DNA from 3 places in the Pseudomonas sp. KH_046_2 genome. Region 2 is predicted to be linked to each of the others. Evidence: predicted binding sites of a transcription regulator. Region 2 holds the regulator's gene; each other region holds the start of a gene.
What was found. The regulator FliA, encoded in region 2, starts transcription of late flagellar genes. The targets are predictions, from matches to a motif close to CTAAAGTTTNNNNNNNNNNNGCCGNTAA.

Region 1: the regulator FliA is predicted to act here: its motif matches at 8,892-8,919, upstream of flgM (flagellar biosynthesis anti-sigma factor FlgM).
Region 3: the regulator FliA is predicted to act here: its motif matches at 7,930-7,957, upstream of motA (flagellar motor stator protein MotA).

What each region holds. Positions count from the first base shown of each region.
Region 1 covers NZ_CM174480.1:4,775,221-4,785,795, reverse strand. Annotated here, with positions in the region: gene AC3IX1_RS21685 (response regulator transcription factor) at 335-1,048, opposite strand; gene AC3IX1_RS21680 (hypothetical protein) at 1,045-1,311, opposite strand; gene AC3IX1_RS21675 (response regulator) at 1,924-3,528, shown strand; gene AC3IX1_RS21670 (sensor histidine kinase) at 3,525-4,217, shown strand; gene AC3IX1_RS21665 (glutamine synthetase family protein) at 4,419-5,663, shown strand; gene AC3IX1_RS21660 (MFS transporter) at 5,734-7,110, shown strand; gene AC3IX1_RS21655 (flagellar brake protein) at 7,174-7,920, opposite strand; gene AC3IX1_RS21650 (flagella synthesis protein FlgN) at 8,013-8,480, opposite strand; gene flgM (flagellar biosynthesis anti-sigma factor FlgM) at 8,529-8,855, opposite strand; gene flgA (flagellar basal body P-ring formation chaperone FlgA) at 9,023-9,781, opposite strand; gene AC3IX1_RS21635 (chemotaxis protein CheV) at 9,865-10,575, shown strand, end outside.
Region 2 covers NZ_CM174480.1:1,758,623-1,769,197, reverse strand. Annotated here, with positions in the region: gene AC3IX1_RS08025 (chemotaxis protein CheW) at 1-482, opposite strand, end outside; gene AC3IX1_RS08020 (CheW domain-containing protein) at 559-1,485, opposite strand; gene AC3IX1_RS08015 (ParA family protein) at 1,525-2,313, opposite strand; gene motD (flagellar motor protein MotD) at 2,357-3,247, opposite strand; gene AC3IX1_RS08005 (flagellar motor protein) at 3,264-4,004, opposite strand; gene AC3IX1_RS08000 (protein-glutamate methylesterase/protein-glutamine glutaminase) at 4,004-5,134, opposite strand; gene AC3IX1_RS07995 (chemotaxis protein CheA) at 5,183-7,447, opposite strand; gene AC3IX1_RS07990 (protein phosphatase CheZ) at 7,502-8,290, opposite strand; gene AC3IX1_RS07985 (chemotaxis response regulator CheY) at 8,312-8,683, opposite strand; gene fliA (RNA polymerase sigma factor FliA) at 8,852-9,592, opposite strand; gene fleN (flagellar synthesis regulator FleN) at 9,589-10,419, opposite strand; gene flhF (flagellar biosynthesis GTPase FlhF) at 10,536-10,575, opposite strand, start outside.
Region 3 covers NZ_CM174480.1:582,423-592,997, reverse strand. Annotated here, with positions in the region: gene queG (tRNA epoxyqueuosine(34) reductase QueG) at 1-492, shown strand, start outside; gene AC3IX1_RS02670 (trimeric intracellular cation channel family protein) at 474-1,085, opposite strand; gene orn (oligoribonuclease) at 1,173-1,715, opposite strand; gene rsgA (small ribosomal subunit biogenesis GTPase RsgA) at 1,823-2,854, shown strand; gene AC3IX1_RS02655 (TIR domain-containing protein) at 3,053-3,460, shown strand; gene AC3IX1_RS02650 (caspase family protein) at 3,463-4,422, shown strand; gene AC3IX1_RS02645 (toll/interleukin-1 receptor domain-containing protein) at 4,422-4,913, shown strand; gene AC3IX1_RS02640 (hypothetical protein) at 5,232-5,774, shown strand; gene motB (flagellar motor protein MotB) at 5,965-7,005, opposite strand; gene motA (flagellar motor stator protein MotA) at 7,009-7,860, opposite strand; gene AC3IX1_RS02625 (HDOD domain-containing protein) at 8,028-9,566, shown strand; gene rhdA (thiosulfate sulfurtransferase) at 9,608-10,423, shown strand; gene asd (archaetidylserine decarboxylase) at 10,442-10,575, shown strand, end outside.

The sequences.
Region 1 (10,575 bases), 3.0 Mb from region 2:
TTAGCAGTTATTGCTTTCTGATTGACTTGCTCAGGCTAGCAAGGGGCTAGCACCGTGACAAAGCATCGGTGCCCCCAAATTCGCTTCTAAGCCTTGTCACAGGTGAAAATCATTGGCTTGCTGAGAAGGCTATCTTCTGATGCTTCTAATTTTCTCAAGCACCCAATTCTGCCTAATCAAAGTCAACTCGTCGTTTCTATCGCCAATGCGAAACGTAGGCACCTGGCTCGGTCTGTAGTGGGCACCCTGTCCCAGTCCACCGACAAGGATGGCGAAAGGGTGACGGCCTACCCCCTGAAAATGAGGGGAAGACCGTCTTGTATCGACTTGAACTTCAATCCAGTTCCACCCAGACGGACTCGGTCGGTGCTTCGTTGGTGAGCCCGTGTTTGAGCGCATACATCAACAAGTCGATGCGGTTGATGAGATTGAGCTTTTGATAGATGTTGCTGAGGTGGTTGTGCACGGTGTGCTCGCTGATCCCCAGGCGCCCGGCGATGCTCACATATTTGGCGGACGGTTCGCCCACGATGGCGCGAATCAGTTCTCTCTCTCGCAGCGTCAACCGCGCCTGTTTCGCCTGCTCCAAATTGCATTTCATGGGGATTTGCCCCGTCGCGGCATAACCGGAAAGGCCGCCAGCCCAGGCTCGATCCATTGCGAAGTCGCTATGGTGGACCTTGAGGATGGCCTGGATAATCAATTCCGTCGGGTCTTCCGCCAGCACGATGCCGCGAGCGCCGGCCTCTATCGCCTGGGCAGCGGGGACAACTTCGTACAGGCCCTTGAGCAGCAGCACTTTCATTTCGGCGCTACGGGTGAGTCCCGCGACGACATCCAGAGGATTCAGCGCATCCGGAAAGAAACTGAAAAAAATGACATTGGGCCGCAGCTGATCGGCAAGATCCAGCGCCTGGGTATAGGTGGTGGCCTGTGCTGTCACTTCCATTTGGGGCTTTCTGGCATTGATCAGGTCGTGAAGGCCCCTGAGCACGAGGGGGCGACAATCGATCAACATCACGCGAATTGACTCTTTTTGGTCAGTCATGATCTTCCTGACCCCCTTGAAAAACCAGCGATGGTCTCCACCCGCTGGTCTTCCCGGGTCAGCAACTTGCTCACTGGGGCGGCGCGAATGAAGGACGGATTTGAACGCCAGAAGGCCGTGATGATGCGCGCCAAAGCATTGGTAACCACCGACCCCAGGGCCATTTCCAACAACAGCACCGGCAGGCGAGGGGAACGTTTCCAGAAGGCAGGCAAAGCTCGGGAGAGAAGATCAATACGAGTAATTATCAGTAGTTTACGCATGATGATGTGCTCCCTCCCGCCTCTCAACTGATTCTAGGTCAGCCCGGAGCACTGCCAACCTGCCCATCCGTCAGTCCTTGGTACAAGCCCGGTGCGGCCAGGCCTGCCCGATGTTCTCAAGAGGGGGAGTAACCTTAGAAAATCAAGGTATTAGGCTCGCCAAGGGTGGCCAGTGGCCAAGATCTGATTCTGATCACGCTCGTCAATTAATCGACGAGTGGCCTTCACTTAGGAGTGCTAATATCGACTTAGTCAATTTATCGGCGAAATCTGCCTGCCAGCCACCGGCAATTGCTGCTGTTCATGTATTGCAGGTGTTCATGTATCAGCACTTTTTTGTGCGCGAGGTCTCGTTTTCAGTAAGGGCTTCACATATTCAGAGTGAGCGTTGGGGAAGGTTCTCAAGGGAACGCTGTTGCTGGCCGATAACCCGGGCAGTCAGGGACTTGTTCGTCTCTTCCGGTCTGCATGGGGGCTCACTGTTTATGAGAAGGTGTTTGATAGCCTAGTGCCACCCGTTATCATCCGCGCGCCAAAACAGGGGCTGCGAAGCTGAGTCCGTCCGTGTATTTGCCTTTGGGTTCTTCTTCTTAAATTGCCTGGAAATCTTCGATGTTGTCGTATCACCAAAAGCGTTTTCTGATCGTCGATGATTTCTCGGACTTCCGCAGTTCGGTCAGGTCGATGCTGCGTGAACTGGGCGTCAAGGAAGTGGACACTGCCGATACCGGCGAGCAGGCGCTGAAAATGTGCTCGCAGAAGGCTTACGACTTCATCCTGCAGGACTTTCACCTGGGTGACGGCAAGAAAAACGGCCAGCAGGTACTCGAAGACCTGATGGAAGAAAAGCTGATCAGCCATGAAGCGGTATTCGTCATGGTCACCGCCGAAACCAGCCAGGCCATGGTGCTCAGTGCGCTGGAGCATGAGCCCGATGCCTACCTGACCAAGCCGTTCAACCGTTCCAGCCTGGCCCAGCGCCTGGAGCGCCTGGAGCAGCGCAAGACCTTGCTCAAGCCGATCCTGCAGGCCCTTGACCGGGGCAAGCCAATGGAGGTGCTCAATGCCTGCATCGCCCTGTGCAAGCAAGACATCCGCTATTCGCCACTGTGCCTGCGCTATCGCGCCGATGCCCTGCGCGACTTGAATCAGAACGAAGCGCTGGAGCGCCTCTACGATGGCATCATCGCCGACCGCCCGTTGCCATGGGCGTTTGCCGGGTTGGGCAAGTTGCTGTTCAAGCGCGGTCAGGTCGGGCAGGCCAGGGGCATTTATGAAAAAGCCCTGAAAGTCTTCCCGATGATGCCGTCGCTGTATGACGGCATGGCGGATGTACTGGTCGCCGAAGGGGACACCAAGGGGGCGCAGCGCGTCCTGGAAGAGGCGATTCGCCTGTCGCCGCTGGCGGTGCGCCGGCAAGCGTTGCTTGGCAAGCTGGCGATGACCAACGAAGATTTTGATACCGCCTCCAAAGCCTATCGCCAGGCCGTGGCCCAAGGCGCGCAATCACGTTTCAAGGATCCTGAAAGTAACCTCGGCCTGGCTCACGCCTTGATCAGCAAGGGTAGCGACAGGGGGCTGGATACCCGTACTCGACTGGAAATCAATACCACGCTGAGCGCCGTGGCCAAGGAAAACCCCTCCGATCCGGGCCTGCAAATCCGCGCACGCCTGATGAAGGCCACCAGCCTGTTGCTCAACGATGCCGAGACGGCGGACAAGCTCACCGAGCAAGCCTTGTTGCGCCTGGACGGCATGGAGCAATTCATGAGCGCCGAAGCGGCCTTGCTGGTGGCCAAGCAGCTGAAACTGCTCGGGCAGACCGAGGCCGGTACCGCGATGCTGAAAAACTGCGTGGAAATCTATGGCGACGATCCGGTGGTCATGAAGGACATCGCCAAGCAGACCGACGACCCGAGCATCCTCAATTCCGGCAACGCCGCCGCGGAACTCAACCGTCAGGGCGTGCGCGTATACAAGACCGGCAACCTGGTGGAGGCCCGGCAGGTGTTCCGCAAAGCCCTGGCGATGCAACCGAAGAACATCAGTATCGCCCTTAACCTGGCGCAGTCGTTGTTGCATGGCACCGATACCAGCGTTCCTTCGGCGGAGCTGGAAGAATGCCGGACCTGCCTGAAAATGGTCGGCCTGATGCCCGACTCCGATGCGCGCTATCCGCGTTACCAGAAGCTCAAAAGCAAGGCGTTTGGCCAATGAACGACAGCCAACAGGCACTGGATTTCTCCACGGTGATCGCCTCTACCGTGCACGACATGAAGAACTCGCTGGCCATGTTGATGCAGGCCCACAGCCAGTGGCTGGCACGATTGCCGGATTCGGCGCGGCAGACGCCGGAGCAGGGCGTGATCGACTTCGAGTTCGCCCACCTCAACGGCATGCTGGTGCAGTTGCTGGGGCTGTACAAACTCGGGGTCAACCAGATGCCGCTGCAACCGGCCTACCATGAACTGGACGACTTCATCGAAGCGCAACTGGCCTGTCATCAGGAGGTGTTCGCCAGCCGCGGCATCATGGCCACCTTTGAAGTGGACCCGTTGAGCCCGCTGGGTTTCTTCGACCGTGAGTTGATCGCGTCGGTATTGGCCAACTGCATCAACAACGCCATTCGCTTTGCGCGGCATGCCGTTCTGATCAGCGTCAGCGACGAAGCCGGGCAACTGGTGTTGACCATCAATGACGATGGCCAGGGGTATCCGGCGCAGATGATCGAACGTCAGGCCGATTACGTGCAGGGCATCAATCAAAGCACCGGCAGCACTGGTCTGGGCCTGTACTTTGCCGGGCGAATTGCCGCGCTGCATCAACGCAACGGCGTGGGTGGGCGTACCGAAATCAGCAATGGCGGGCCGTTGGGCGGTGGAGTGTTCCGCCTTTACCTGTCCTGACAGGCAGCATATTTATCGACACTGCTTGAAATTCCGAACACGCGGAGCCTATTTTGTACGGTCGCCGTTCGCGGCCCGCACAATAACAAGGATAGCGTCATGACGACCGTTGGCCTGAGTTCACTCGCGCAGCGATTGACGGGCATTGATCAAGTTGAGTGTGTCACGCCGGATTTGAATGGCGTACCGCGGGGTAAAGTGATGACCGCCGAGGGCTTTCTCGACGGTCGACGTTTGCAGATGGCGCGGGGCGTGCTGCTGCAATGCATCATGGGCGGATATCCGCCGGCGCGTTTTTACGGCAGCGATGATGGCGACCTGGCGCTGATCCCGGACCCTGCGCAAATCCACCGCTTGCCCTGGAGCCATCCACCGCGGGCCTTGGCCATTTGCGATGCGGATGAGCTGGGCACCACCACCAGCTCCAGTCTGTCGACCCGTGGTCAGCTCAAGGCGGTGATTGCCCGTTACGCGGCCCGCGGCCTGGCGCCTGTGGTGGCGACCGAGCTCGAATTTTTTGTCTTCGCCCCCAACACCGATCCGACCCAGGCTTTTCAACCGCCACTGGGGCTGGACGGTCGTCGCGAGGATGGTCAGTCGGCGTTCAGCGTCAGCTCCAACAACGGCTTGCGGCCGTTCTTCAATGAAGTCTACGAGTGCATGGCGGCCCTGGGGTTGCCTCGCGATACCTTCATGCACGAAATGGGCGTCAGCCAGTTCGAGATCAATCTGCTGCACGGTGATCCGCTGTTGCTGGCCGACCAGACGTTCCTGTTCAAGCATCTGCTCAAGGAAGTGGCCCTCAAGCACGGCCTGAGTGTGGTATGCATGGCCAAGCCGTTGGCGCATACGCCTGGCAGTTCGATGCACATCCACCAGAGCGTGGTCGAGATTGATTCGGGGCGTAACGTGTTCAGCGACGAGGCGGGGCAGGAGACGGCCATCTTCCGCCATTTCATTGCTGGTCAACAAACGTGCATGGCCGATTTCACCGCGTTGTTTGCGCCGAACGTGAACTCCTATCAGCGCTTGTGCCACCCTTACGCCTCACCGAACAATGCCTGCTGGTCCTATGATAACCGGGCGGCCGGCCTGCGCATTCCAGCCAGTTTGCCGGTGGCCCGTCGGGTCGAGAACCGCTTGCCGGGGGCCGATGCCAATCCGTATCTGGCGATTGCCGCAAGCCTGGCGGCGGGGTTGCATGGCATCGAGAAGGCATTGGAACCGAGCGCGCCGATCCAGGGTGAGTTCGAAGTGCCGGACAATCTTTCGTTGCCGTGTACCTTGCATGCGGCGCTCGAGCGTCTGAAACGTAGCCAGTTGGCCAAGGAACTGTTCGGCGCGGAATTCATCGAAGGCTACATTGCTTCGAAGACCCTGGAACTGACCAGTTTCCATGATGAAATTACTCCCTGGGAAAGGCGTGTTTTAGCAGCCCAGGCCTGACGTCCCGTCGACTTCCGGCTATCGTTTAGCGGTAGCCGATTCTCACTGCAAGGAGCCGCTCGGAACGCCGATGCGCCAAATCTGGAAATCCTTTCGAGCGCTGTATTTCGCCTCGCTGATGATGTTGATCGGCTCGGGCCTGTTGAGTACTTACCTGGCGTTGCGCCTGGCTGCCGACCATGTCGACAGCCTGTGGGTCGGTGCGCTGATGGCCGCCAACTATTTCGGCCTGGTGCTGGGGGGCAAGATCGGTCACCGGTTGATTGCCCGGGTCGGGCATATCCGGGCCTATTCGGCGTGTGCCGGGATCGTTGGCGCGGCGGTGCTCGGCCATGGCCTGGTGGACTGGTTGCCGGCCTGGCTGTTTTTGCGGGTGATCGTCGGCCTCGGCATGATGTGCCAATACATGGTGATCGAGAGCTGGCTCAATGAACAGGCCGATGCCAATCAGCGCGGCATGGTCTTCAGCGGCTACATGATCGCTTCATACCTGGGATTGGTGCTGGGGCAGTTGATTCTGGTCATGCACCCGGCGCTGGGGCTGGAACTGCTGATGCTGGTCGCCCTGTGTTTCGCCCTGTGCCTGGTGCCGGTGGCGCTGACCCGACGGATTCACCCGGCACCGTTGCATCCGGCACCGATGGAACCACGGTTTTTTATCAAGCGGGTGCCGCAGTCGTTGAGCACGGTGCTCGGGGCGGGCCTGATCGTTGGTTCGTTCTACGGTCTGGCACCGCTGTATGCCTCTCAGCAGGGATTGTCCACCGAGCAGGTCGGTCTGTTCATGGGTAGCTGTATTTTTGCCGGGCTGCTGGTGCAGTGGCCGCTGGGCTGGTTGTCCGATCGCTACGATCGGGCCGTGTTGATCCGCAGTTTCGCGTTCAGCCTGGCACTGGCTGCACTGCCGCTGGCGATCATGCCGCAGGTGCCGCTGGAGGTATTGTTCATCGCCGGGTTCCTCTGTTCGCTGGTGCAGTTCTGCCTGTATCCGTTGGCGGTGGCGTTCTCCAATGACCATGTCGAAGGCGATCGCCGGGTGTCACTGACGGCGATGTTGCTGGTGACCTATGGCGTGGGTGCGAGTATCGGGCCGCTGGTGGCAGGTGTGCTGATGAAGCTGTTTGGCAGCCAGATGCTCTACGCCTTCTTCAGTTTCTTCGCGTTGGTGCTGGTGTGGCGTATCCGCCCGAAAGCGGTGACCAACCTGCATCAGGTGGAAGATGCGCCGCTACATCACGTGGCCATGCCGGACAACATGACGAGTTCACCGCTGGTGGCCTGCCTCGACCCGCGTGTTGATGAACAGGTGGTGCATGATCAGATGCAAAACCCGGTGAGTACCGGGCCAGAGCCTGAATCTGAACCTGTCAGCGAAACTGAAACCGATCAGCCACCGGAAGACCCTGATACAGGGCGGGACCCTAACTTCAGCGAGGCCAGGCCTTAAATTCAGGGCAAAAAAAAACGGGCAGTCACCGCAAGGGACTGCCCTTTTTTTGTTGGCGCTCTATTACATGTCGTCTTTGTCGAATCGACGCGCTTCGCGTTGCAACTGATAGACGAAGCGTTCGACCTGACGCTGCACCAGCCCACTCATGTTGTGGAAGCGAACGCCGGCGAAGGTGGTGGAAATCCTTTCTTCGAAGTGCAGATAGCGCAACTCGACCGGCGCGGTCATCTTGCCGAAGGGCAGGTCGGCGTTGAAACGGTCGTAGACCTGACCCAGTTGCAGGCTGCCGGTGATGTCGCCGTCGAAGCGCAGTTTGCAGCCGGTAGCGGAAATATCCAGCAGCTTGCCGCTGATCGCAGTCTTGAGCTTTTCGCCGTCCAGGTTGACGTTGACCAGTTGTGCCAGCTTCAGCGCGGCGCGGAACGCATTGCGGCGCTGGTGGTACACCACTTCATCGGGCAAGGGGCCGCGATAGCAGCGGCTGCCACCGGATTCGTCGATGCTCAACTGGCCGTTGCTTTCCCAGGCAATGCGTACACCTTCGTGGAAGCCTTCGACCCTGAACGGCTCGCCCGCCAGCAGGTAACGCTCGCCATCGCGGGGAATCATTTCGTCCAGGGCAATCATGTTGCTGTCACGGTCCAGGTCCACCAGGTAGCTCTGGAAGCGCTGGCTGCGCTCGTGGAACGTGATGATCAGCGGGTCATGGCTTTCGAGCAGCTGGCGCAGGTTGCTGGAGATTTCCAAGGGCGTGGAGAGCACCTTGGGTGGCTGCGGAGCATCATCCACGGATAAGGCATTGGACACGGTTAATCAATCTCCAGACAAAATTTGACTACGGCAGGCTAGCAGTTTGCCAGTATGTTGCGCGTCTTGATAGAGCGGGGGCATTGACCGGCTCATGCCTGACTGAGCGGGCGCGGCTTGGCAAGCTTGGAGAATGTTCCGCTGGCATCGTAAAGCGCCGGGGTTTCACCGCCATTGAGGATTTTCAGCTGGGTGGCCGTAGCGGCCTGCTGAGTGAGGATCGACTGGCCGTTGTTGGCGTTGATAGCCTGACACTGGGCCAGGAGATCGCTCAGCACGTCACTTTGCGCCAGCAACTGCTCGCCGATGCTCGACTGGCCGGCCAATTGCTCCAGACCGCCGCGGTTGGTCGGCAGGTTGAGGCTGGCGAGGATTTCACTGCGTTTGCGGCCATGCTGTTCGAGCAAAACGACCAATGCCTGTTTCTGCGCCAGGATGTCCTCGAGCAATGGCATGTCGCGGCCATGCAATGCGAGGGATTCGGTCTGCAGTAACTCCAGCAGGTGTTGTGCTGGAGCAAAGTCGTCGGTGATCAGTTGCAGTAAATTTGTGTCGTGCATGGCTGGCCTTGGGTTTTAAGCGTCCAAAAGCCTGGCGCCGGCGGTGGCCTAGCGCTGGGCTTCGAAGTTGAGCAGTTTGCTGGCTACACGGTTGCTGTCGACTTTATAGCTGCCATCGGCAATCGCTGCTTTCAACTCGGCCACGCGGGCGTTGTCGACGGCAGGCTGATCGCGCAGCTTGTCAGTGACCTTCTGCAACTGTTGAGCCTCATTGCTGAGATGTACCGATTCCCCGCTTTTGACGGTACCGGCCTGTTCGGCCGCGGACTCCAGCGGCGCGGATTTGTCGGCCTCGGCGCTTTCCTTGCTGGCGCTGGTACGTGTACTGCCCGTCAGGGACGAGGAGCTGTTCAAACGGCTGAAATCGATGACCATGATAAAAAACCTCTGGGAATTTGGACGCTTGCCATGGTTTCGGCCATTCCCTGGAAAACTTTAGGCCCATTTATCAATGAACCTCGCGCGCGCCAGCGCTTGCCCTGCATGGAGCACAGTCTAGGGAACAGCTGCGGCAAGCGCCACATTCCGATGAACAGAGAGCCTTACATGGACACCTCCACCTGCCCCGGCGCCATGACCTGCGCCTTGATGACTCGTTGGGAGTTGAGGTTTTTCACCCGGATCTGTTCGCTCAGGCTGCCGTTCGACAGGGCTTCGCCCGGCATGCGCACGCTGAGGGTACCGCTGCGGGCGGTTATCACCACTTGATCACCCTTGCGGATGACTTCGGCCTGTTCGATGTTCACCAGGGTAATCACCTGGTCGGCGACCATTGGTCGGGTCAGTCGCTGCCCGATCGCCTGATCGAGGGAGGTCAGGTAGCTCTGGCTGATGAGGCTGATATCGCGCTCGCGCAGCACTACATCCCCAGGCTCGACAATGGCGGCGCGGCGCAGTGGCCGGGCGCTGGTCACGACATCGCGAAACAGGCGGACTTGAGCGGGTACGAAGACGGTCCAGGGAGACGCGCCCTCGCAGCGAACCTTGACCGTGACCCGTCCCAGCGGCTTGGGACTCTCAAGCGTTGCTGTCAATTCCTTGTCGCACATGGGCATATGCATGCGCGGATCGAGCTGGTTGACCTGGATCTCGTAGCGACCTTCCGTTTGACTGGTAGCCAGATAGTCTTCTACGGTGAATTCAAGAAAGCCCTGAGTGACGCCGATAAGCATGTCAGGCAAGGTAACCGCGTCAGCAAGGGCAGGGCTGCCAGTGTTGAACAGGCATACGGCCGCCAGCGCGCCGAGCAATTTGCGGCAGGGTCTGGTCAGGCGTCGGAAAAGTGTCGGTTCTGTGTTCATAACGATTAAAAAAGCAAGCGCCGTGCCGTTTAGTGATGAAGGCGCGTCGCAACAACACTTGGCGTTGGTGTAGGAGTCTGGGCATGGCTGGTGTAATGGATTCGGTAAACCAGCGCACGCAACTGGTGGGGCAGAATCGCCTTGAGCTGTTGTTGTTCCGTCTCGACGGCCAGCAGCTGTACGGGATCAACGTGTTCAAGGTTCGGGAGGTGCTGCAATGTCCCAAACTGACGCTGATGCCCAAGTCCAGTCCTGTCGTGTGCGGCGTGGCGAACATCCGGGGGGCGACCATTCCGATCCTTGATCTGGCGATGGCGACCGGCTCCGGTGCGTTGAAGGACAAGCACAATCCTTTCGTGATCATCACGGAGTACAACACCAAGACCCAGGGTTTCCTGGTGCGCTCGGTGGAGCGCATCGTCAACATGAACTGGGAGGAGATCCATCCGCCGCCCAAGGGCACCGGGCGCGATCACTACCTGACGGCAGTGACGCGGGTCGACAATCAGTTGGTCGAAATCATCGATGTCGAGAAGGTGCTCGCGGAAGTGGCGCCGACGCCGGAAGCGATTTCCGTGGGTGTGGTGGATGTCGAAACCCAGCACAAGGCGCTTTCGTTGCGCGTGCTGACGGTCGACGACTCATCGGTGGCGCGCAAGCAGGTCACGCGTTGCCTGCAAACGGTCGGCGTCGAAGTGGTGGCGTTGAACGACGGTCGGCAAGCGCTGGACTACCTGCGCAAACTGGTCGACGAGGGCAAGAAGCCGGAAGAAGAGTTCCTGATGATGATCTCC
Region 2 (10,575 bases):
ATACTCTCCAGTTCCGACCATTCTTCTTCGCTCATCATCTTGTCGAGCTCGACCAGGATGAGCAATTCGTTGTTTTTGTTGCATACGCCTTGAATGAACTTGGCGGACTCTTCGTTACCCACGTTCGGCGCGGTTTCGATTTCCGACTGACGCAGGTAAACCACTTCGGCCACGCTGTCGACCATGATCCCGACCACCTGCTTGTCGGCTTCGATAATGACGATACGGGTGTTGTCGCTGATCTCGGCATTCATCAGGCCGAAGCGCTGGCGGGTGTCGATCACGGTGACGACGTTGCCGCGCAGGTTGATGATGCCCAGCACGTAGCTCGGGGCACCCGGGACCGGGGCGATTTCGGTGTAGCGCAGGACTTCCTGGACGCGCATCACGTTGATGCCGTAGGTCTCGTTGTCCAGCTTGAAGGTGACCCATTGCAGGATCGGATCTTCGGAACCCTTTGCCGCCGTTGCCTTGTCATTCATACCCTGCCCCCTCAAGAAACCGCCCTGGCGGTGTGTGTTCTGTGCAACATCATCAGAGTGACGTCGCCTGTTTTGTTTATTTGACTGATGTCGGTTTGTGGCCCGGCTTGCTGCCGGACATGTGCCGGGCTCCGCCGCTGGCGATCAACTCGGCCAGTGAGGCGACATCGAGCAAGGCGCACATGTGTTCAATCACCGTGCCGGCGAGCCATGGCCGCTGACCTCGGTGACTTCTCCATTTGATTTCATTCGGGTCCAGGCGCAACGAGCGGCTGACCTGATGCACCGCCAGCCCCCACTCGTAGCCCTGCACCGAGATCACGTATTGCAGGCCCTGCTTGAAATCGTCGCGGTAACGGTCGGGCATGACCCAACGCGCGGTATCGAGCACTTTGAGGTTGCCGGCCTGGCTCGGCAGGATGCCCAGGAACCACTCCGGCTGGCCGAACAACGGCGTCAATTCGTGACCGGCCAGGGAGTAGATCGACCCCAGGCACACCAGCGGCACTGCCAGGGTCAAGCCGGCGACATCGAACAGCAGGCATTCGAAGGGTTCGGCAGCCCAGGACGGACGACCATCGGTTTCCACCGGTGGCGGCGTATTGCTCGGCGGCAGATGCACTTCGACGACTGGCGGCACCAGCGCCGCAGGCTCCTCAATGACTGGAGCCACCAGGGTTTGCAACAGCGACGCAAGGGTCGATACCGGCGCCAGAACGGGTTCCGGGGCTTCGACCACGGCTACGGGAGTCTTTGCCAAAGGCGCGACAGCCGGAGCGGCAGCCACTGCGGTTTTCTGTGCATCCAGGGCCTGCTCTTCGAGCACCGCGGCCTGGAACTCGTCCAGCACGGCTTGCTCTTCGATGACATTCACCGCTTCGACAACCTCGACCAACGCCTCGATCTCCGGCGTCATCTCTTCGGTTGCGTCTTGCAGCAGGTTGTCCAGGTACGACTGCAACGCCAGTTGCGGCCGCGATGTCGTCTTCATCGGCCGATTCATTGGCACACCTGCGCGGGCGCTACGGGAATTGGGTTCATGTCACGCTACCTGCGTAACAAGTTGCGCCGCCAGCATATGCTTGAGCAACGCGCGGTAAGCGAGAACGCCACGGCTCTTGCCGTCGAATTGCGAAGGCGTCAGACCGGCGCGGCTGGCATCGCGCAGACGCGTGTCCACCGGGATGTAGCCCTGCCAGATTTCCTCGGGGTATTTGTCGCGCAACACGCGCAAGGTTCCGAGGGACGCCTGGGTGCGTCGGTCAAACAGGGTCGGCACGATGGTGAAGGGCAACGCCTGTTTGCGCGAACGGTTGATCATCGCCAGGGTGTTGACCATGCGCTCCAGGCCCTTGACCGCCAGGTGTTCGGTCTGCACCGGGATCACCAGTTGCTGGCTCGCCGCCAAGGCATTGACCATCAGTACGCCGAGCAATGGCGGGCTGTCGATCACGGCGTAATCGAAGTCCTGCCACAGTTGCGCCAGGCTCTTGGCAATCACCAGGCCCAAACCACTCTGCCCGGGCGACTGGCGCTCAAGGGTGGCCAGCGCGGTGCTGGACGGCAACAGGGAAATGCGTTCGTCACTGGTCGACAGCAGCAGTTGACCCGGCAGGCCTTGCGGCACGCTGCCCTTGTGCAGGAACAGGTCGTAGCTGCTGTGCTCCAGGGCGTCGGGGTCGTAGCCGAAGTAGCTGGTCATGGAGCCGTGGGGGTCGAGATCGACCACGACCACGCGCTTGCCCGCCTCCGCCAGTAAACCGGCTAAAGCGATGGAGGAAGTGGTTTTACCGACACCACCCTTTTGATTGGCGACTGCCCAGACTCTCATTCGGATTGTTCCTCCCGGCCGAATGGATCGACCGAGAAATAGCTCAACGTGTTAATGCCGGTGCCGGAGAATTGACGGCGCTCTCTCGTACCGGCGACTTGACCGGGGTCGGTGCAGTTTGTGTGCCAGCACGCTTCAACGCGGCATCCGGTTGCGCATGGGCGGTTCCGGTGCCGGTCAGGCTGCGGCGAACATCGAGGTTGCGCGACACCACCAGCACCACGCGACGGTTGCGCGCGCGGCCTTCAGCGGTGGCGTTGTTGGCCACCGGCTGAAACTCGCCGTAGCCCACCGAAGCCAGGCGACCGGGGTTCACCCCTTGCATCGCCAGCATGCGCACGATGCTGGCCGAGCGCGCCGAGGACAGCTCCCAGTTGGTCGGGTACTGCGCGGTGCGGATCGGTTGATCGTCGGTGAAACCTTCGACATGGATCGGGTTGTCGAACGGTTTCAGGATCGCCGCGACCTTGTCGATGATGTTGAACGCGATGTCGCTGGGCATAGCATCGCCGCTGCCGAACAACAGGCTGGAATTGAGCTCGATCTCGACCCACAACTCATTGCCGCGCACGGTCATCTGGTTGGAGCTGATCAGGTCACCAAACGCCGCGCTGATGTCGTCGGCGATGCTCTTGAGCGGATCGCTGGCGCCGGAGACGCCGGCATCGACCTGGTCACTGTCCTTGACCAGTGGCTTGGCCGGGGTCACGGTCTTCGGCCGCTCGTCACCGATGGGGATCGGCTTGAGCGAACGATCGGAATCGGTAAAGACCCCGATCAGCGCTTCGGAAATGACCTTGTACTTTCCTTCGTTGATCGAAGAGATGGAGTACATCACCACGAAAAAGGCGAACAGCAAGGTGATGAAGTCGGCGTAGGAAACCAGCCAACGTTCATGGTTTACATGTTCTTCCTGATGTCGACGACGAGCCATAGTCCATTACCCCCCATCAATCCATGAAGCCCTGAAGCTTCAACTCAATGGAGCGTGGGTTTTCACCTTCGGCGATCGACAGGAGCCCTTCCAGCAACATTTCGCGATAACGCGACTGGCGCAACGCAATGGATTTGAGTTTGGCGGCGATCGGCAGCAGCACCAGGTTGGCACTGGCCACACCGTAGATAGTGGCGACGAACGCCACGGCAATACCGCTGCCCAGCTGCGATGGATCAGCGAGGTTGCCCATGACATGAATCAGGCCCATGACCGCACCGATGATGCCGATGGTCGGCGCGTAACCACCCATGCTTTCGAAGACTTTGGCCGCTTCGATGTCGCGGCTTTCCTGGGTGTAGAAGTCCACTTCCAGAATGCTGCGGATCGCTTCCGGCTCGGCGCCATCCACCAGCAGTTGCAGGCCTTTGCGCGCGTAGTTGTCGGGCTCGGCGTCGGCGACGCCTTCAAGGCCCAGCAGGCCTTCCTTGCGGGCGGTCAGGCTCCAGTTCACCACGCGGTCGATGCCACCGGCCAGGTCGACACGGGGCGGGAACAGGATCCAGGCGAGGATCTGCATGGCGCGCTTGAAGGCGCTCATCGGCGATTGCAGGAGCGCGGCGCCAATGGTGCCGCCGAGCACGATCAGCGCGGCCGGGCCGTTGGCCAGGGCGCCGAGATGACCGCCTTCAAGGTAGTTGCCGCCGATGATCGCGACAAAGGCCATGATGATGCCAATCAGGCTTAGAACATCCATCAGATACAGGCCTCGACCAGGTGCTTGCCAATGTCGTCCAGGCTGTACACCGCGTCGGCGAGTTCGGCTTTGACGATGGCCATCGGCATGCCGTAGATCACGCAACTGGCTTCGTCTTGCGCCCAGATCGAACTGCCGCCCTGCTTGAGCAGGCGCGCGCCTTCGCGACCGTCGGCGCCCATGCCGGTCAACACCACCGCCAGAACTTTGTCACCGAAGGTCTTGGCTGCCGAACCGAAGGTGATGTCCACGCACGGCTTGTAATTGAGACGTTCGTCACCCGGGAGGATTTTCACCGCGCCGCGGCCGTCGATCATCATCTGCTTGCCACCCGGCGCCAGCAGCGCCAGGCCTGGACGCAGGATGTCGCCATCCTCGGCTTCCTTGACGCTGATGCGGCAGAGCTTGTCCAGGCGCTCGGCGAAGGCCTTGGTGAAGGCGGCCGGCATGTGTTGGACGAGCACGATCGGGGCCGGGAAGTTGGCCGGCAATTGGGTCAACACCCGCTGCAGGGCAACCGGGCCGCCGGTAGACGTACCGATGGCCACCAGTTTGTAGGCTTTGCGCTTCGGCGCAGGCGAGGACGCAGTAGCCGCATGCGTACGCGCAGGGATCGGTGTCGGTGCCGGACGTACGGGCGTGCTGCTGCCGTAACTGCCGATGCTCGCAGGCGCAGGCGTCGGGGCTGGTGCAGCAACAGGTGCCGGAGCGTTGTAGGCACTGATTCGACGATTGCTGCGCGAGATGCTGAGGATCTTCTCGCACAGCAGTTGCTTGACCTTCTCGGGGTTGCGCGAGATGTCTTCGAAATTCTTCGGCAGGAAGTCCACCGCGCCGGCATCCAGCGCATCGAGGGTGACCCGGGCGCCTTCGTGGGTCAGCGAGGAGAACATCAAGACCGGGGTCGGGCAGCGCTGCATGATGTGCCGCACGGCGGTGATGCCGTCCATCATCGGCATCTCGTAGTCCATGGTGATCACGTCGGGCTTGAGGGCCAGCGCCTGATCAATCGCCTCTTTGCCGTTGGTCGCCGTACCGACGACCTGGATATTGGAATCCGCTGAAAGAATTTCCGAGACGCGGCGGCGGAAAAACCCCGAATCGTCCACCACCAGGACTTTGACTGCCATAAACACTCCATTAGATGGAGCGAGGCCAGGCGCCCCGCTCCACCAGAATCAAATACGCCGTGTGGCGTAACGCTTGAGCATGCTCGGAACATCGAGAATCAGCGCGATGCGGCCGTCACCGGTGATGGTGGCGCCGGACATGCCCGGCGTTCCCTGGAGCATTTTGCCCAATGGCTTGATGACTACTTCTTCCTGGCCCACCAGCTGATCGACGACAAAGCCGATCCGCTGCGTGCCCACCGAAAGGATCACCACATGGCCCTCGCGTTGCTCTTCGTGAGCGGCGGAGCGGACCAGCCAGCGTTTGAGATAGAACAATGGCAGCGCCTTGTCCCGCACGATCACCACTTCCTGGCCGTCCACGACGTTGGTGGTCGACAGGTCGAGGTGGAAGATCTCGTTGACGTTCACCAGCGGGAACGCGAACGCCTGGTTGCCGAGCATGACCATCAGCGTCGGCATGATCGCCAGGGTCAGCGGCACCTTGATGACGATCTTCGAACCCTGGCCCTTGGCCGAGTAGATGTTGATCGAGCCGTTGAGCTGGGAAATCTTGGTTTTCACCACGTCCATGCCCACACCGCGACCCGATACGTCGGAGATCTCGGTCTTGGTCGAGAAACCCGGGGCGAAGATCAGGTTGTAGCATTCGGTGTCGCTCAGGCGATCGGCGGCATCCTTGTCCATCACACCGCGTTTTACCGCGATGGAACGCAGGACGTTCGGATCCATGCCTTTGCCGTCATCGGAGATCGACAGCAGGATGTGATCGCCTTCCTGCTCGGCCGCCAGGATCACCTTGCCGCCACGGGACTTGCCCGAGGCTTCGCGTTCTTCCGGTGACTCGATGCCGTGGTCGACCGCGTTGCGCACCAAGTGGACCAGCGGGTCGGCCAGGGCCTCGACGAGGTTCTTGTCGAGGTCGGTTTCTTCGCCGACCAGTTCCAGATTGATCTCTTTCTTGAGCTGGCGGGCCAGGTCGCGAACCAGGCGCGGGAAGCGCCCGAAGACTTTCTTGATCGGCTGCATCCGGGTCTTCATGACCGCGGTCTGCAGGTCGGCGGTGACCACGTCGAGGTTCGACACGGCCTTGGACATGGCTTCGTCGCCGCTGTTGAGTCCCAGGCGGACCAGGCGGTTACGCACCAGCACCAACTCGCCGACCATGTTCATGATCTCGTCGAGACGCGCGGTATCGACACGCACGGTAGTCTCGGCTTCGCTCGCCGGTTTTTCCGCAGGAGGCGCGGCCGGGGCGCGGGCAGCAGCCGGTGCAGCGGCGGCTGCCGGGGCCGGCGCTTCGGCTTTTGGCTCCGGTGCCCTGGCTACAGGTTTCGGCGCCGCAGCCTTGGCTGCCGGTGCTGCAACGGAAGCGTTCGAACCGTTGGCCACCGTCGCGGTGCCGACTTCGCTGAATTTGCCTTTGCCGTGCAATTCGTCGAGCAGCGCTTCGAACTCGTGATCGGAAATCAGATCGCTGCCGGCCGCCACCGCGCTTGGTGCCGCGGGTGCAGGCACCGAAGCAATGGCCGACTCCAGCGCCTCGACAGCAAAGTTACCCTTGCCGTGCAGCTGGTCGAGCAGTGCTTCGAATTCGTCGTCAGTAATATCGGAACTGTCGCCGGCCGCTTTCGGCGCTTCTGGCGCAGCCGGTGCCGGGACCACTGCATCGACGGCGAACTGGCCTTTACCGTGCAGTTGATCGAGCAACGACTCGAACTCGGCATCGGTGATTTCATCGCTGCCAGCGGCATGGCTGGCGGGCGCTGGAGCAGCCGCCGGAGCCTCGGCCTGGGCCTTGACGGCGTTCAGCGAGTCCAGCAATTGTTCGAATTCATTGTCGGTGATATCGCCCGATTCGGCTTCAGCAACAGGCGTTTCGAGCACGGCGGCGACAGGTGCAGCAGCCACCTCATCAGCCGATTGCGGCTCGGCCAGACGGGCCAGCGCCGCGAGCAGTTGCGGTGTCGCGGCCGTGATCGGGCTGCGTTCGCGGACTTCGCTGAACATGCTGTTCACCGCGTCCAGTGCTTCGAGAACCACGTCCATCAGTTCCGAGTCGACGCGACGTTCACCCTTGCGCAGGATGTCGAACACGTTCTCGGCGATGTGGCAGCACTCCACCAGCTCGTTGAGCTGGAGGAAGCCGGCGCCCCCTTTTACAGTGTGAAAACCGCGAAAAATTGCATTGAGCAGATCCGCGTCATCCGGACGGCTTTCCAGCTCGACCAGTTGCTCGGACAGTTGCTCTAGAATCTCGCCGGCCTCAACCAGGAAATCCTGAAGGATCTCTTCATCGGCGCCGAAGCTCATTAAGGGGGTGCTCCTACAGGTCTAAAAACCCAAAAAACCTAAAATTCTAAAACTCTAAAATCCCAGGCTGGATAACAAATCGTCCACATCGTCCTGACCGGACACAACGTCTTCTCTTTTATCGGCATGAATCTGCGGACCTTCACCCTGAGAGAGATGTTTTTGTGGATCTTTTTCAGCAAGCATCGCTTCACGGTCATGTTCGATGCCCGCAAAGCGGTCCACCTGACTGGCCATCAGCACGAGCTTGAGCAGGTTGCTTTCAACTTCGGTGACCAACTGGGTCACACGCTTGATCACCTGGCCTGTGAGGTCCTGGTAATCCTGGGCGAGCAGGATGTCGTTGAGGTTGCCCGACACCGCGCGATTGTCCGTGCCGCTGCGCGTCAGGAACCCGTCGACCCGCCGGGCCAGTTCACGAAACTCTTCGGCGCCGACTTCGCGACGCATGAAACGCCCCCAGTCCGCGCTCAACACCTTGGCTTCATCGGCCAGGCCATTGACCAGCGGCGTGGCACTTTCCACCAGATCCATGGTGCGGTTGGCCGCCGCCTCGGTCAGCTTGACCACATACCCCAGGCGCTCGGTGGCGTCGGTGATCTGCGACACTTCTTCGGCTTGCGGCATGTGCGGGTCAATCTGGAAATTGACGATCGCGCTATGCAGTTCGCGAGTGAGCTTGCCCACTTCCTGATACAGGCCGCGGTCACGGGTCTGGTTGAGCTCATGGATCAATTGCACCGCGTCGCCGAACTTGCCTTTTTCAAGGCTCTCGACCAATTCGACGGCGTGTTTTTTCAGGGTCGATTCAAAATCGCCCAATGAAGTTTCGTTATTGCCCATAGCTCCCCCGTGGCGCACTCATCAACCGATGCGTTCGAAAATCTTCTCGATTTTTTCTTTCAACGCCTGGGCCGTGAAGGGCTTGACCACATAGCCGTTAACGCCGGCCTGGGCCGCTTCGATGATCTGCTCGCGCTTGGCCTCAGCGGTCACCATCAGCACCGGCAGGTGCTTGAGCTTTTCATCGGCACGCACGTGGCGCAGCAGATCGATACCGGTCATGCCAGGCATGTTCCAGTCCGTTACCAGAAAGTCGATGCTTCCGCTGTTGAGCACCGGAATGGCGGTAGTGCCATCGTCGGCCTCGACGGTGTTGGTGAACCCAAGGTCACGCAGCAGGTTCTTGATGATCCGCCGCATCGTTGAGAAGTCATCAACGATGAGGATTTTCATGTTCTTGTCCAATTCGACCTCCAAGCAGTCTTAAACGCGCCCAGCACCTGGACGCGCCATTTCAATCAATCCGGCAATGCACTCAATGACTGTCTGGAGCACAACAGATCGCGACCGGCGCAGTTCAACACCACACCAGCCTCGTTCGCAGTGTCCCCCACACTGCCTTCAGCGCGCTCGCCACTCCCCCAAACGCCCCCGCAAACGGGCCGCGCACTGGCTGTGTAACTGGCTGACCCGCGATTCGCTGACCCCCAGGACCTCACCGATTTCCTTGAGGTTCAACTCTTCGTCGTAGTACAGCGCCAACACCAGTCGCTCACGCTCCGGCAAATTGGCAATCGCGTCCGCCAGCGCAGCCTGGAAGCGTTCATCTTCCAGATCGCGTGACGGCTCGAGATGAGCACTCGCGCCATCCTCATGCAGCCCTTCGTGTTCGCCGTCCTGCAACAGATCGTCGAAACTGAATAACCGGCTGCCCAGGGTGTCGTTCAAAATCCCGTAGTAATCGTCGAGACTCAATTGGAGTTCGGCCGCAACTTCGTGATCTTTAGCGTCACGGCCGGTTTTAGCTTCAATCGAGCGAATGGCATCGCTGACCATGCGCGTATTGCGGTGGACCGAACGTGGCGCCCAGTCCCCCTTGCGCACTTCATCGAGCATGGCGCCGCGGATTCGTATGCCCGCGTACGTCTCGAAACTGGCGCCTTTGCTGGCGTCATATTTGGTCGACACTTCAAGCAGGCCGATCATCCCGGCCTGGATCAGGTCTTCGACCTGGACACTGGCCGGCAAGCGCGCCAGCAAGTGGTAAGCAATGCGTTTAACCAGCGGCGCGTAACGCTCGATCAGCTCGTACTGCGCATCGCGTGCCGACTTCTTGTAGAGGTTGTAGCCGCTGGCTGTCATAGAACAGGTCCTGCTGTCTGCTGCACGAGCCGCTCGACGAAAAACTCCAGGTGCCCGCGCGGGTTGGCAGGCAGCGGCCAGGTATCGACTTTCTGCGCGATGGCCTTGAACGCCAGCGAGCACTTGGAACGCGGGAAGGCCTCGTAGACGGCGCGCTGCTTCTGCACGGCCTTGCGCACGCTTTCGTCGTAGGGCACCGCGCCGACGTATTGTAGGGCGACGTCGAGGAAGCGATCCGTGACTTTGGTCAACTTGGCGAACAGGTTGCGCCCTTCCTGCGGACTCTGGGCCATGTTGGCCAGGACGCGGAAACGGTTCATGCCGTAGTCGCGGTTGAGCAACTTGATCAAGGCGTAGGCGTCAGTAATCGAGGTCGGTTCGTCGCACACCACCAGTAGTACTTCCTGGGCGGCGCGAACGAAACTGACGACCGACTCACCAATGCCCGCAGCGGTGTCGATCACCAATACGTCGAGGTTGTCGCCGATATCACTGAAGGCCTGGATCAGGCCGGCGTGTTGCGCGGGGCTCAGATGCACCATGCTCTGAGTGCCGGATGCGGCCGGAACGATACGGATGCCGCCGGGTCCCTGCAGCAATACATCGCGCAGTTCGCAGCGGCCTTCGATCACGTCGGCCAGGGTACGTTTGGGTGTCAGGCCCAGCAGAACGTCGACGTTCGCCAGTCCAAGGTCGGCGTCCAACAGCATGACGCGCCGGCCAAGCTCGGCCAAAGCCAGGGACAAGTTCACTGACACATTAGTTTTCCCGACGCCACCTTTGCCGCCGGTCACCGCGATCACCTGTACGGGATGCATGCTGCCCATGTTATTTCTTTACCTTGTCTTGCATAGACGGAGGCCACATTACTGGCTGCGCGTTCACAAACGGAACAATGCATGGCAGACCATCGATGTAGGTACAAAAACTGTTCATTATTACCTCAGCCAACCTGCTTGGTCGGGCTGTGGTAGATGTCAGCG
Region 3 (10,575 bases), 1.2 Mb from region 2:
CGGTGCAGCGCCTGCCTCGACATTTGCCCGACCAATGCCTTCGTCGGCCCCTATGTGCTGGATGCCCGACGCTGCATTTCCTACCTGACCATCGAACTCAAAGGCGCCATTCCTGAAGACCTGCGGCCACTGATCGGCAATCGTGTGTTTGGTTGCGATGACTGCCAGATCGTCTGCCCGTGGAACCGCTTCGCTCGTCCGTCCGGTGAAAGCGACTTCAAGCCGCGGCACAATCTGGACAATGCCGGGCTGGCGGAACTGTTCATGTGGGATGAAGAGAAATTCCTGAGCAGCACCGAAGGCTCGCCGCTACGCCGGACCGGTTACGAAAACTGGTTACGCAACCTGGCGGTGGGGTTGGGGAATGCGCCTTCAACGATTCCGGTGCTGGAGGCGCTGAAGGCGCGACGGGAACATCCTTCGCAACTGGTACGTGAACATGTCGAGTGGGCGTTGCGCCAACATGCCGAACGTCAGGCTTCGTCGTTGTAGACGAACTTGGGCATCTCCCAATGAAAACGGATCGCCAGCAAGCGCAGCAGAAAGCCACCGAACAAGGTGATCAGAATCGATTGTTCATCGGGTAATTGCAGAGAAATGCAGAGCATGTAGCACCACGCCGCCGCAAACGAAACGCTGGCATAAAGCTCACGCCGGAAAATCAGCGGAATATCGTTGCAGAAAATGTCCCGCAGGATGCCGCCAAAAACCCCAGTGATCACGCCGCTGACCGAAGCCACCAGCATGCCATGGCCCATTTCCAAGGCAGTGATGCAGCCGATCAGGGTGAACGCCACCAGGCCCATGGCGTCGAGCACCAGGAACAGTGAGCGCAAATGCCGCATCCAGCGCGCAGTGAACACCGTGATCATGGCGGCCGCCGTGGTCAGCACCAGATACTCCGGGTGCTTGACCCAGGTCAGCGGGTAGTGCCCGAGCAACACATCACGCACCGAACCGCCACCCAATGCCGTGACGCAAGCGATCAACACCACACCGAACCAGTCCATGCCACGACGCCCGGCAGACAGGGCGCCGGTCATGGCTTCGGTGGTGATGGCGATCAGGTAGAGCATCAGCAGCATAGTGGCGGTCCTTGCAAAAAGGCGCGCAGTCTACTGACTTCGCTTGAGCACCAAAAGAGGGCGAGTCGCCACAAAAGCCCGATAGCTTCAAGCCTTGATGAAATGCTTGCGGTAGTGCTGCAACTCGGCGATGGATTCGCGGATGTCGTCCAGCGCCAGGTGGGTGCTGCCCTTCTTGAAGCTGTCCCGCACGTCCGGCGCCCAGCGCGCAACCAGCTCTTTGAGCGTGGACACGTCGAGGTTGCGGTAGTGGAAATAGCTTTCCAAAGATTTCATGTGGGTATAAAGGAAGCGCCGGTCCTGGCAGATGCTGTTGCCGCAGATCGGCGATTTGCCCTTCGGCACCCACTTCTCCAGGAAGGCGATGGTTTCGGCTTCGGCTTCGGCCATGCTGATGCGGCTGTCGCGAACCCGCTGGGTCAGCCCGGAACCGCCGTGCTGACGGGTGTTCCACTCGTCCATGCCGGCGAGGATTTCGTCGCTGTGGTGAATGGCGATCACCGGGCCTTCGGCCAGGGTGTTCAGGTCACTGTCGGTGACGATGGTGGCCATTTCGATGATGACGTCGGTGTCCGGGTTCAGACCGGTCATTTCCAGGTCGATCCAGATCAGGTTCTGTGGGTTTTGCATGTGTCGGCTCCTAGGCAATGCTGCGCAGTTTAGCCTAGGCCGGTGGCCGGGCGTGCTAAACTCGCGGCCGTTTTACCTAATCGCTGCATTCTTGATACGGAACACCCATGGCCAAACGCCAACTCAATCGTCGTCAAAACTGGCGCATCGAAAAGATTCAGGGCGAACGCGCTGCCCGCGCCGCCAAACGCGAGTCCTCGGCCGTCGAGGCGCTTGAGGGCGGCGATCTGGGCCCGGAACAGCACGGTCTGGTGATCGCGCACTTCGGTGTGCAGGTCGAAGTCGAGGCCCGTGATGGCGAACTGGCCGGCCAGGTGTTCCGTTGCCACCTGCGCGCCAACCTGCCGGCGCTGGTGACCGGCGATCAGGTGGTCTGGCGTGCCGGCAACCAGGGTATCGGCGTGATCGTGGCGCAACTGCCGCGCAACACCGAGCTGTGTCGCCCGGACAGCCGTGGTCAGCTCAAGCCTGTGGCGGCTAACGTCGACATGATCGTCATCGTGTTTGCACCGCTGCCCGAGCCCCACGCCAACCTGATCGACCGCTATCTGGTGGCGGCCGAACATGCGGGCATCAAGCCGCTGTTGCTGCTGAACAAGTTCGACCTGATCGACGAAAACAACGCGCCTGCGCTGAATGCCTTGCTCGCCGTATACCGCACCCTCGGCTACCCGGTGCTGGAAGTGTCGGCGCATCACGGTAACGGTATGGAGCAGTTGCAGACGCAGCTCGACGGACGCATCAGCGTGTTCGTCGGCCAGTCCGGTGTCGGCAAGTCGTCGCTGGTCAACAGCTTGCTGCCGGATGTCGAAACCCGCGTCGGTCCGCTGTCCGAACTGTCCGGCCAGGGCACCCACACCACCACCACCGCGCGGTTGTTCCACTTCCCCGGCGGCGGTGAGTTGATCGACTCCCCGGGTATCCGCGAATTCGGTCTGGGCCACGTCAGCCGTGCCGACGTCGAAGCCGGCTTCATCGAGTTCAACGACCTGCTCGGCACCTGCCGCTTCCGTGACTGCAAGCATGACCGCGAACCCGGTTGCGCCCTGCTCAAGGCCCTTGAAGACGGCCGCGTGCAGCAGCAACGGATGAACAGCTACCGCTCGATCATCGCCAGCCTGCCGGAAAACGGCTACTAAACAGACGCGCCGACTGCCCTGCCTTCAGCGGGGCGGCCGGCGGCTGGATCTTCGCCCGCTTAAACATCAGACCTTTCTGTAAGACACCCGCACCGGCGCTTGTAGGGCATTTCTCTTTAAGTCACATCCCCTTGTAGCCGCCAGCCAATAGCCTAGTTTCAGACCCTCTTCGCACTCCAGCGACTCCGAGGGACACCCATGCAAACCTACCACCTGTTCATCAGCCACTCGTGGAACTACTCCGACGCCCACGACAATCTCGTGCGCCTGCTCAACGCCAAGCCCGGTTTCACCTACAAGAATTTTTCGGTGCCACCGGACAATCCGATTGTCGGTGCGAAAACCGACAAACAACTCGAGGAGGCCATCGAAAACAAGATTCGCCCGTGTTCGGCGGTATTGATCATGGCCGGGATGTACTCCACCTACAGCAAGTGGATCAACAAGGAAATCGAGATCGCCAAGCGCATGGACAAGGTGATCATTGCGATCAAGCCGTTCGGTGCCGAGCGGATTTCCACGGTGGTACGTGACGCGGCACATGCCGAATGTGCGTGGAACACCAACAGCATCATCGATGCGATTCGCAAGCATACGGCGGTGTAACCATGCGCAAGGGACTGTTTATCGGCATCAACGACTACACCCATGTGTCGCGCCTGAGCGGTTGCAGCAACGACGCCATGGCCATGGCCTCTGTGCTGAAGACCGACGCCAACGGCGATCCGAACTTCAAGAACATCGTACTGACCTCCGCTGAGGACTACCTCGGCCGGGAAAAACTCGAAGACCAGATCCGCGAGCTGTTTTCCGGGGACTGCAATGTCGCGCTGCTGTATTTCGCCGGCCACGGCAGCTTCGACACCGACACCGACGAAGGCATGTTGATCCCGCAGGATTACAAGAGCGCCAAGGACGGGATTCGCCTCAGCGACATTCTCAACTGGGCGAGCAAAGCCACGAAGATCAAAAACAAAGTGATCATTCTCGACTGTTGCCAGAGCGGCTCGGCCGGCGAACTGCGCGCCTTGCGCAGTGAGGGCAGCGTGGTCGGCGAAGGCATGACCATTCTGACCGCCTGCAAAAAGGAAGAACCGGCAATGGAGGGCATGCAGCACGGCGTGTTCACCGGGTTGTTGCTCCAGGCTCTGCACGGTGGCGCAGCGAACATCCTGGGCAAGATCACTCCCGGCAGCCTCTATTCGTTTGTTGACAACGCCCTCGATGCCTGGGAACAGCGTCCGGTGTTCAAGACCAACGTCTCGCAGTTCATTTCCCTGCGCGAAGTGTCGCCGCTGATCCCCAAGGAAATCCTGCGCAAACTCCCCGAATGGTTTGCCGAAGCGGAGTCGGTGTACCCCCTCTCCCCCAGCTTCGAGCCCACCGAACCCGAGTTCAATCCGGAACAGGGCGAAGTCTTCGCGCAGCTGCAAAAGTGCAACCGCCACAGCCTGATCGAACCGGTGGACGCCGAACACATGTACTACGCCGCCATCCACTCCACCGGCTGCCGCCTCACCGCCCTCGGTGCCTATTACCGCGAACTCGCGATCAAGGGACATTTCTGATGCCTGTGTTTATCAGCTACCGCCACATGGACCGCGCCTACGCGATCAACATCAACGCGCGCCTGATCCAGGCCAACATCAAGACTTACCTCGACGTACTGGATGCCGAATCCCAGACCACCGACGACATCACCGGGGTGATCACCCGCAACATCAGTGAATGCACGCACCTGCTGGCGGTGGTGTCGGAGAAAACCGCACTGTCCTGGTGGGTGCCGTTCGAAATCGGCGAGGCGACCATCACCAACCGACGTATCTGCTCGTTCAAGACCGGCCCGACAGAGCTGCCGCTGTACCTGGACAAATGGCCGAAGCTGACCAATGACCGGGACATTGAGTTCTTTATTGATGCTTATCGCAACGAGTCGATGCTCAAGCGCTCGATGTCACTGGATTCGGTGACAGGTAGCGAGTCGGTGCGCAGCGCTAACAGGAGTAACGCCGATCGATTCCACACGGACCTCAAGTCCAGAATCATTCGTGGGTTCTAATGCAGATATCGTCTGACCCGCATGAAATACCGTATCTCCCGTCACTCTAACGAAGAATACCCATATCACCAGATATGGGTGTTCTCCTGCCTTTATGCCCAACTAAATTTTTTACTGGCCAGCCACATAAATCTCGAAATCAACACAACTCAACTCAAAAGCGATAGAACCGACAACCAAAGCAACTAAAAGCCAACAGAAATATTAAGTAATCGACTTATTACATTCCGTTCTAAATACCTGTCAGATTTGACAGTAGAAAAAACAGTACACCTCATTAATCATAGAGCTGAGAACCGCTTTTTTTGAAAGTGTCGAATGAAGTTACTTAACCGGCCAATCATTGCGTTTCTCCCACTAACACTCCGCGATCCGGGTGTAGCCGCCCCGGAGAGACCGCTGTATAACTTCACAACCGAGAAACCAACGATGAACATTAAAGAGTTAGATAAAGAGCACAAAGCACAAGAAATGCAGGGTAAAGTTGCGGCAAGAATGGCAATGGATATCAACCGACCCTACGAATCATTATTCATATATGGCTCCATCAACAATAACTTACGTTACATTAACTCTTCAAACCGCAATACTGACTTCATCCTGTTTTTTATCCCGACAGACTGGAAAAAAGGACTTCATACTTTAACAACGGAATCGAAAGTCATTAGATTCGAGCCAAGCCTTGGGCATCCGACCCAGCCAGAAGCATGGAATGCCGTACGGGGTGAGGTGTTCATTACTGACGATAGCGACAGCAACTTCTCCGGTGCTTTCTACTGTTATAAAAACCTCGACAGCGACAACCCTGCACTACTGGGGGGAAGCTTCAATTTTGACTTCACAAGCATCAGCAAGAAATAACTTCACTTGTTTTAGCACATAAAATCAAACTGATTACACAATGTGCATCAGCAAAAAAATGCCCGAATCTAAGGATCCGGGCATTTTCTTATACATTAGATTCTTGGTGATACAGACACTCAGGTCACCTCGCTGCCACCCAGTCAAATGAAATCACGCCCAACGAGCCACCCATCCCATGGCTCAGAGGTCACGGCTTGACCGCCGGAATACCAGGCCCACCCGGTTTCGGTGCCGGGTCATCAAACAGGTTCAGACGCTCACGCAGTTCATGAGCCGGCAGAGGCTCCTTGTCCGCCGGCAATGCGTTCGGGTCGACCGGTGCAGCCGGTGCGGCTCCCGGAGCGGCCGAACCTTGTGGTGCATCAGGAGCTGGCTCCGCGCCTTGCGAACCTTCGATCGCACGCTGGGCTTTCTTCGTCAGTACGACGATGTCGATACGGCGGTTCACCGGGTTGAACGGATGCTCGCGATCGAACAGGGCCGACGAGGCATAGCCGACCACGCGTGCCACCTGTGCATCCGGATAACTGCCCGCCACCAGCGCACGACGTGCGGCGTTGGCGCGGTTGGCCGAGAGCTCCCAGTTACCGAAGTCACCGGTGCCGGTGTATGGTTTGGCATCGGTGTGGCCGCTGATGCTGATCTTGTTCGGCACCGCCTTGATGGTGTCGGCCATGGCCAGCAGGATGTCTTCGAAATACGGCTTCAAGCGAGCTGAGCCTGAGTCGAACATCGGGCGGTTTTCCGCGTCCATGATCTGGATACGCAGGCCGTCCGGCGTGATTTCGAACAGGATCTGGTCCTTGAACTTCTGCATCTGCGGGTTTTCTTCGACCTTGTTCTGCAGTTCTTGCAGCAACAGCTCGAGGCGCTCTTTTTCGACCTGCTCGGCCATGCCTTCGACCTGGTCGGTATCGATGGTGACCTTGTCCGGCTGTGGCTGGGACTTGACCTCGGGGTTGAGGGTGTTTTCCGGCGCCAGGGTCGGCGTGCCGCCCAGATCGATGATGTAGGGCGTGCCGCTTTCGGAAAAGCCGATCGGGTCCTTGAAGTAACCGGCAATGGCAATCTTCTGTTCCGGCGTGGCGGTGGACAGCAGCCACAACACCAGGAAGAACGCCATCATCGCCGTGGCGAAGTCGGCGAAGGCGATTTTCCACGCGCCCCCGTGATGCCCACCGGCGATGCGCTTGACGCGCTTGATGATTATCGGCTGGTTATTCTCCATGGCTTAACGACCGCGAACCGCTTGTTCCAGCTCGGCGAAGCTTGGACGGTGCGCCGGGTACAGGACCTTGCGCCCGAACTCCACGGCCAGCGATGGCGGCATGCCGGAAGCCGAAGCCACCAGCGAGGCCTTGATGGCTTCGTAGACGTTCAGCTCTTCCTTGGCATCGTGGGCCAGGGAATGGGCCAGCGGACCGAAGAAGCCGTAGGCGGCGAGAATACCGAAGAAGGTACCCACCAGTGCCGCACCCACGTGCAGGCCGATGGACTTCTGGTCGCCTTCACCCAGCGAAGCCATGGTCACCACGATCCCCAGTACCGCCGCGACGATACCGAAACCGGGCATGGCGTCGGCGATGCCGTTGACGGCATGGGATGGGTGTTCGAGGTCTTCCTTGAGACTGAACAGTTCCATGTCGAACAAGCCTTCCAGCTCGTGGGGAGCCATGTTGCCGGACGACATGATGCGCAGGTAATCGCAGATGAACGCGGTCATGCGCTCGTCCTTTAGCACCGTCGGGTACTTGGCGAAGATCGGGCTCGCGGCGGCATCTTCGATGTCGCCTTCGATGGCCATCATGCCTTCGCGGCGGCTCTTGTTGAGGATCTCGTAGATCAGGCCCAGCACTTCAAGGTAGAAGCCGTGGTTGAAACGCGAACTGAACATGCTCAGGGACTTCTTGAGCACGTGCATCGTCATGTAGCCGGGGTTGGCCTGCAGGAAGGCGCCGAGGGCCGCACCGCCGATAATCATGACCTCGAAAGGCTGGATCAGGGCTGCAATCTTGCCGTGGGAAAGCACGTATCCGCCGAGCACGCTCGCGAATACGACGATGATGCCGATAATTTTAGCCATAGGTTAGGAGAGCACTTACTGAGTCGGGTTCAAGGTCATATTCGGAAGTTAAAAAATCTCTTCTTCTACTTATCGGCAAAACTGCGCCAGACTATAGCCAGTTCAGGCGAAAAGCTAATTTGACCCCTTGCGGGCATAGGTAATGTTGACGATGATCGCCTCCCACCATGGTTAACGAAACGAACGTCCCAACCCCGAAACCGACCACTCTCGAAGGCTGGGTCAAGCTGCTCGATGGCGTGCGCCTGCCGGTTCCGCAAGCCAGCCACGACCGGGTCTGCAAGGCCATCCGCGACAATCGCAGCTCGCTGCGCGATATCGCCGACCTCATGCAAGGCAGCCCGGCCCTGGCCTTGAGCGTGATTCGCGAAGCCAACCGGCATACCCATGGCGGCATGACCGAGCCTGCGGAAAACCTTGAAGTTGCGATCAATCGCCTCGGCCTGAAACGCACCGAAGAACTGCTCGCGCGGCTGCTCGCCGAACCTCAGTCCGAGATTCCCAAAGCCCTGCGTCAGTTGCAGATGATCAGCCAGCACGCCACGCAACAGGCCAACGGTTTTTTTGCCAGTCGCCTGGCGCGCCTCTGGCAGGACATCCACTGGGGCAGCCTGCTGTTTCTTTCGCCCCTGTGGCCGCTGGCGCTGACCCATCCAGAACTGCTCGAAGACTGGGAGCTGCGGGTCATCCATAAAGGTGAATCGGCACGCAAAGTCGAACAGCAACTGTTTGGCGTACGCCTGCTGGATATCGGCCGGGCACTGGTGGAGGTCTGGCACTTGCCGATCTGGGTGCAGCAGGGCTATCGATTACTGCTCACTGAACAGCGGGAACTGGTGAAGGTCCTGCGTATCGCCCGTGACAGCGAACATCCACTGCGCCAGCAGAACCGCCTCGATGACGATCCGACCCTGCGCCGCTGGCTCAATCAACCGGCCAATACGGTGCTGCTGGCCAACGGGCTGGCGCTGTCGGCGCAACACGCCTGGGACAGCCCCCACAGTGAGCGCTGGCAGTACCTGACCAGCCTTTACCTGCAAATGCCGATGGACGAGCTGCAGCAACAACTGCACCAGCAAGCCGCCAATAGCGCACGCCAACATGCCATGCCCGACCTCTGGCACCCCGCCGAGTCGCTGATCTGGCCGTGGGGCATGAACCTTGTCCACGCAGGCTTGCTGCCGGCGGCGGCACCCACCGCCGAAGACCTGGCGAAGTGGCGCAAGCAATGCGCCGAATTGCTGGTCGAGCCGAGTCGCTTCACCAACGCCATGCACTTGACCATCGCCGCCCGGGACGCCCTCGTGGCCTGCGGCATGCGCCGGGTGATGATCCTGATGGCCGACCGTACCCACGCCAACCTGCGCGTGCACCAGACGGCCGGCCTACCGAAGGAAGCGGCCGGGTTGAACTTCGTGGTCAGCCAGAGCAACGTGTTGCAGCGCTTGCTCGCGCAACAGGCCCAGGTGCGCCTGACGCCAGCCAACAACGCGCAATTCTCGGCCCTGCTGCCCAACAGCCTGCGCTCACAGTTCAGCGGTGAACACCTGCTCCTGCGTTCGCTGGTCAACAATGGACGGGTGATCATGATCGTCGTGGCGGATCAAGGCGGTGGGCCGTTTTCGGAAATTTCCGTACAGGCCTTCGGCAAAACCGCACAGTGCATCGAGAAAGCCCTGCACAGCTTTAGCCACCGTGGCCAATAAGCTGCGTTACAATCCTCCCTTTTGTGCTCTGGAGACCTCACATGTCTGACTTCTCTGGCTTGCCGCTGGTGATCGAGCCGAGCGACTTGCTCCCTCGCCTCGACGCCCGCGAACTGATTCTGGTGGACTTGACCAGTCCCGCCCGCTACGCCGAAGGGCACATTCCCGGCGCGCGCTTTGTCGATCCGAAGCGCACGCAGCTCGGCCAGCCCCCCGCCCCGGGGCTGATACCTCCGCAGGCAGCACTCGAAGCGCTGTTTGGTGAGCTGGGACACAACCCCGACGCGGTCTACGTGGTGTATGACGACGAAGGCGGCGGTTGGGCCGGGCGCTTCATTTGGCTGCTGGATGTCATCGGCCACAGCAAGTACCACTATATAGATGGCGGCCTGACGGCCTGGCTGGCGGAAGGCTTGCCCATGTCAATCCAGATCCCGCCACCCGTGGGCGGCCCGGTTCCACTGACCTTGCACGACGAACCCACCGCCACCCGCGAATACCTGCAAAGCCGTCTCGGCGCCGCCGACCTGGCAATCTGGGATGCGCGCGGGCCGCTGGAGTACTCCGGCGAGAAAGTCCTGGCAGCCAAGGGCGGGCACATTCCCGGCGCGGTCAATTTCGAATGGACCGCGGGCATGGATCGGGCACGCCAGCTGCGCATCCGCACCGACATGCCGCAGATCCTCGAACAACTCGGGATCAGCAAAGACAAAGAAGTGATTACCCACTGCCAGACACACCATCGGTCTGGCTTCACCTATCTGGTGGCCAAGGCTCTCGGTTATCCGCGGGTCAAAGGCTACGCCGGCTCCTGGGGCGAATGGGGCAACCACCCCGATACTCCGGTAGAAATTTAAGGTTTTTAAGGACAGTTAATGAACAAGCGTCTGTTTCTCCTCGGCCAGTACCTGCTGCCCCACAACTTGCTCTCGCGTCTGGCCGGCTGCATCGCCGAATGCCGCGTGCACTGGTTCAAGAATGCCTTTACCGCCTGGTTCGCCAAGCGTTA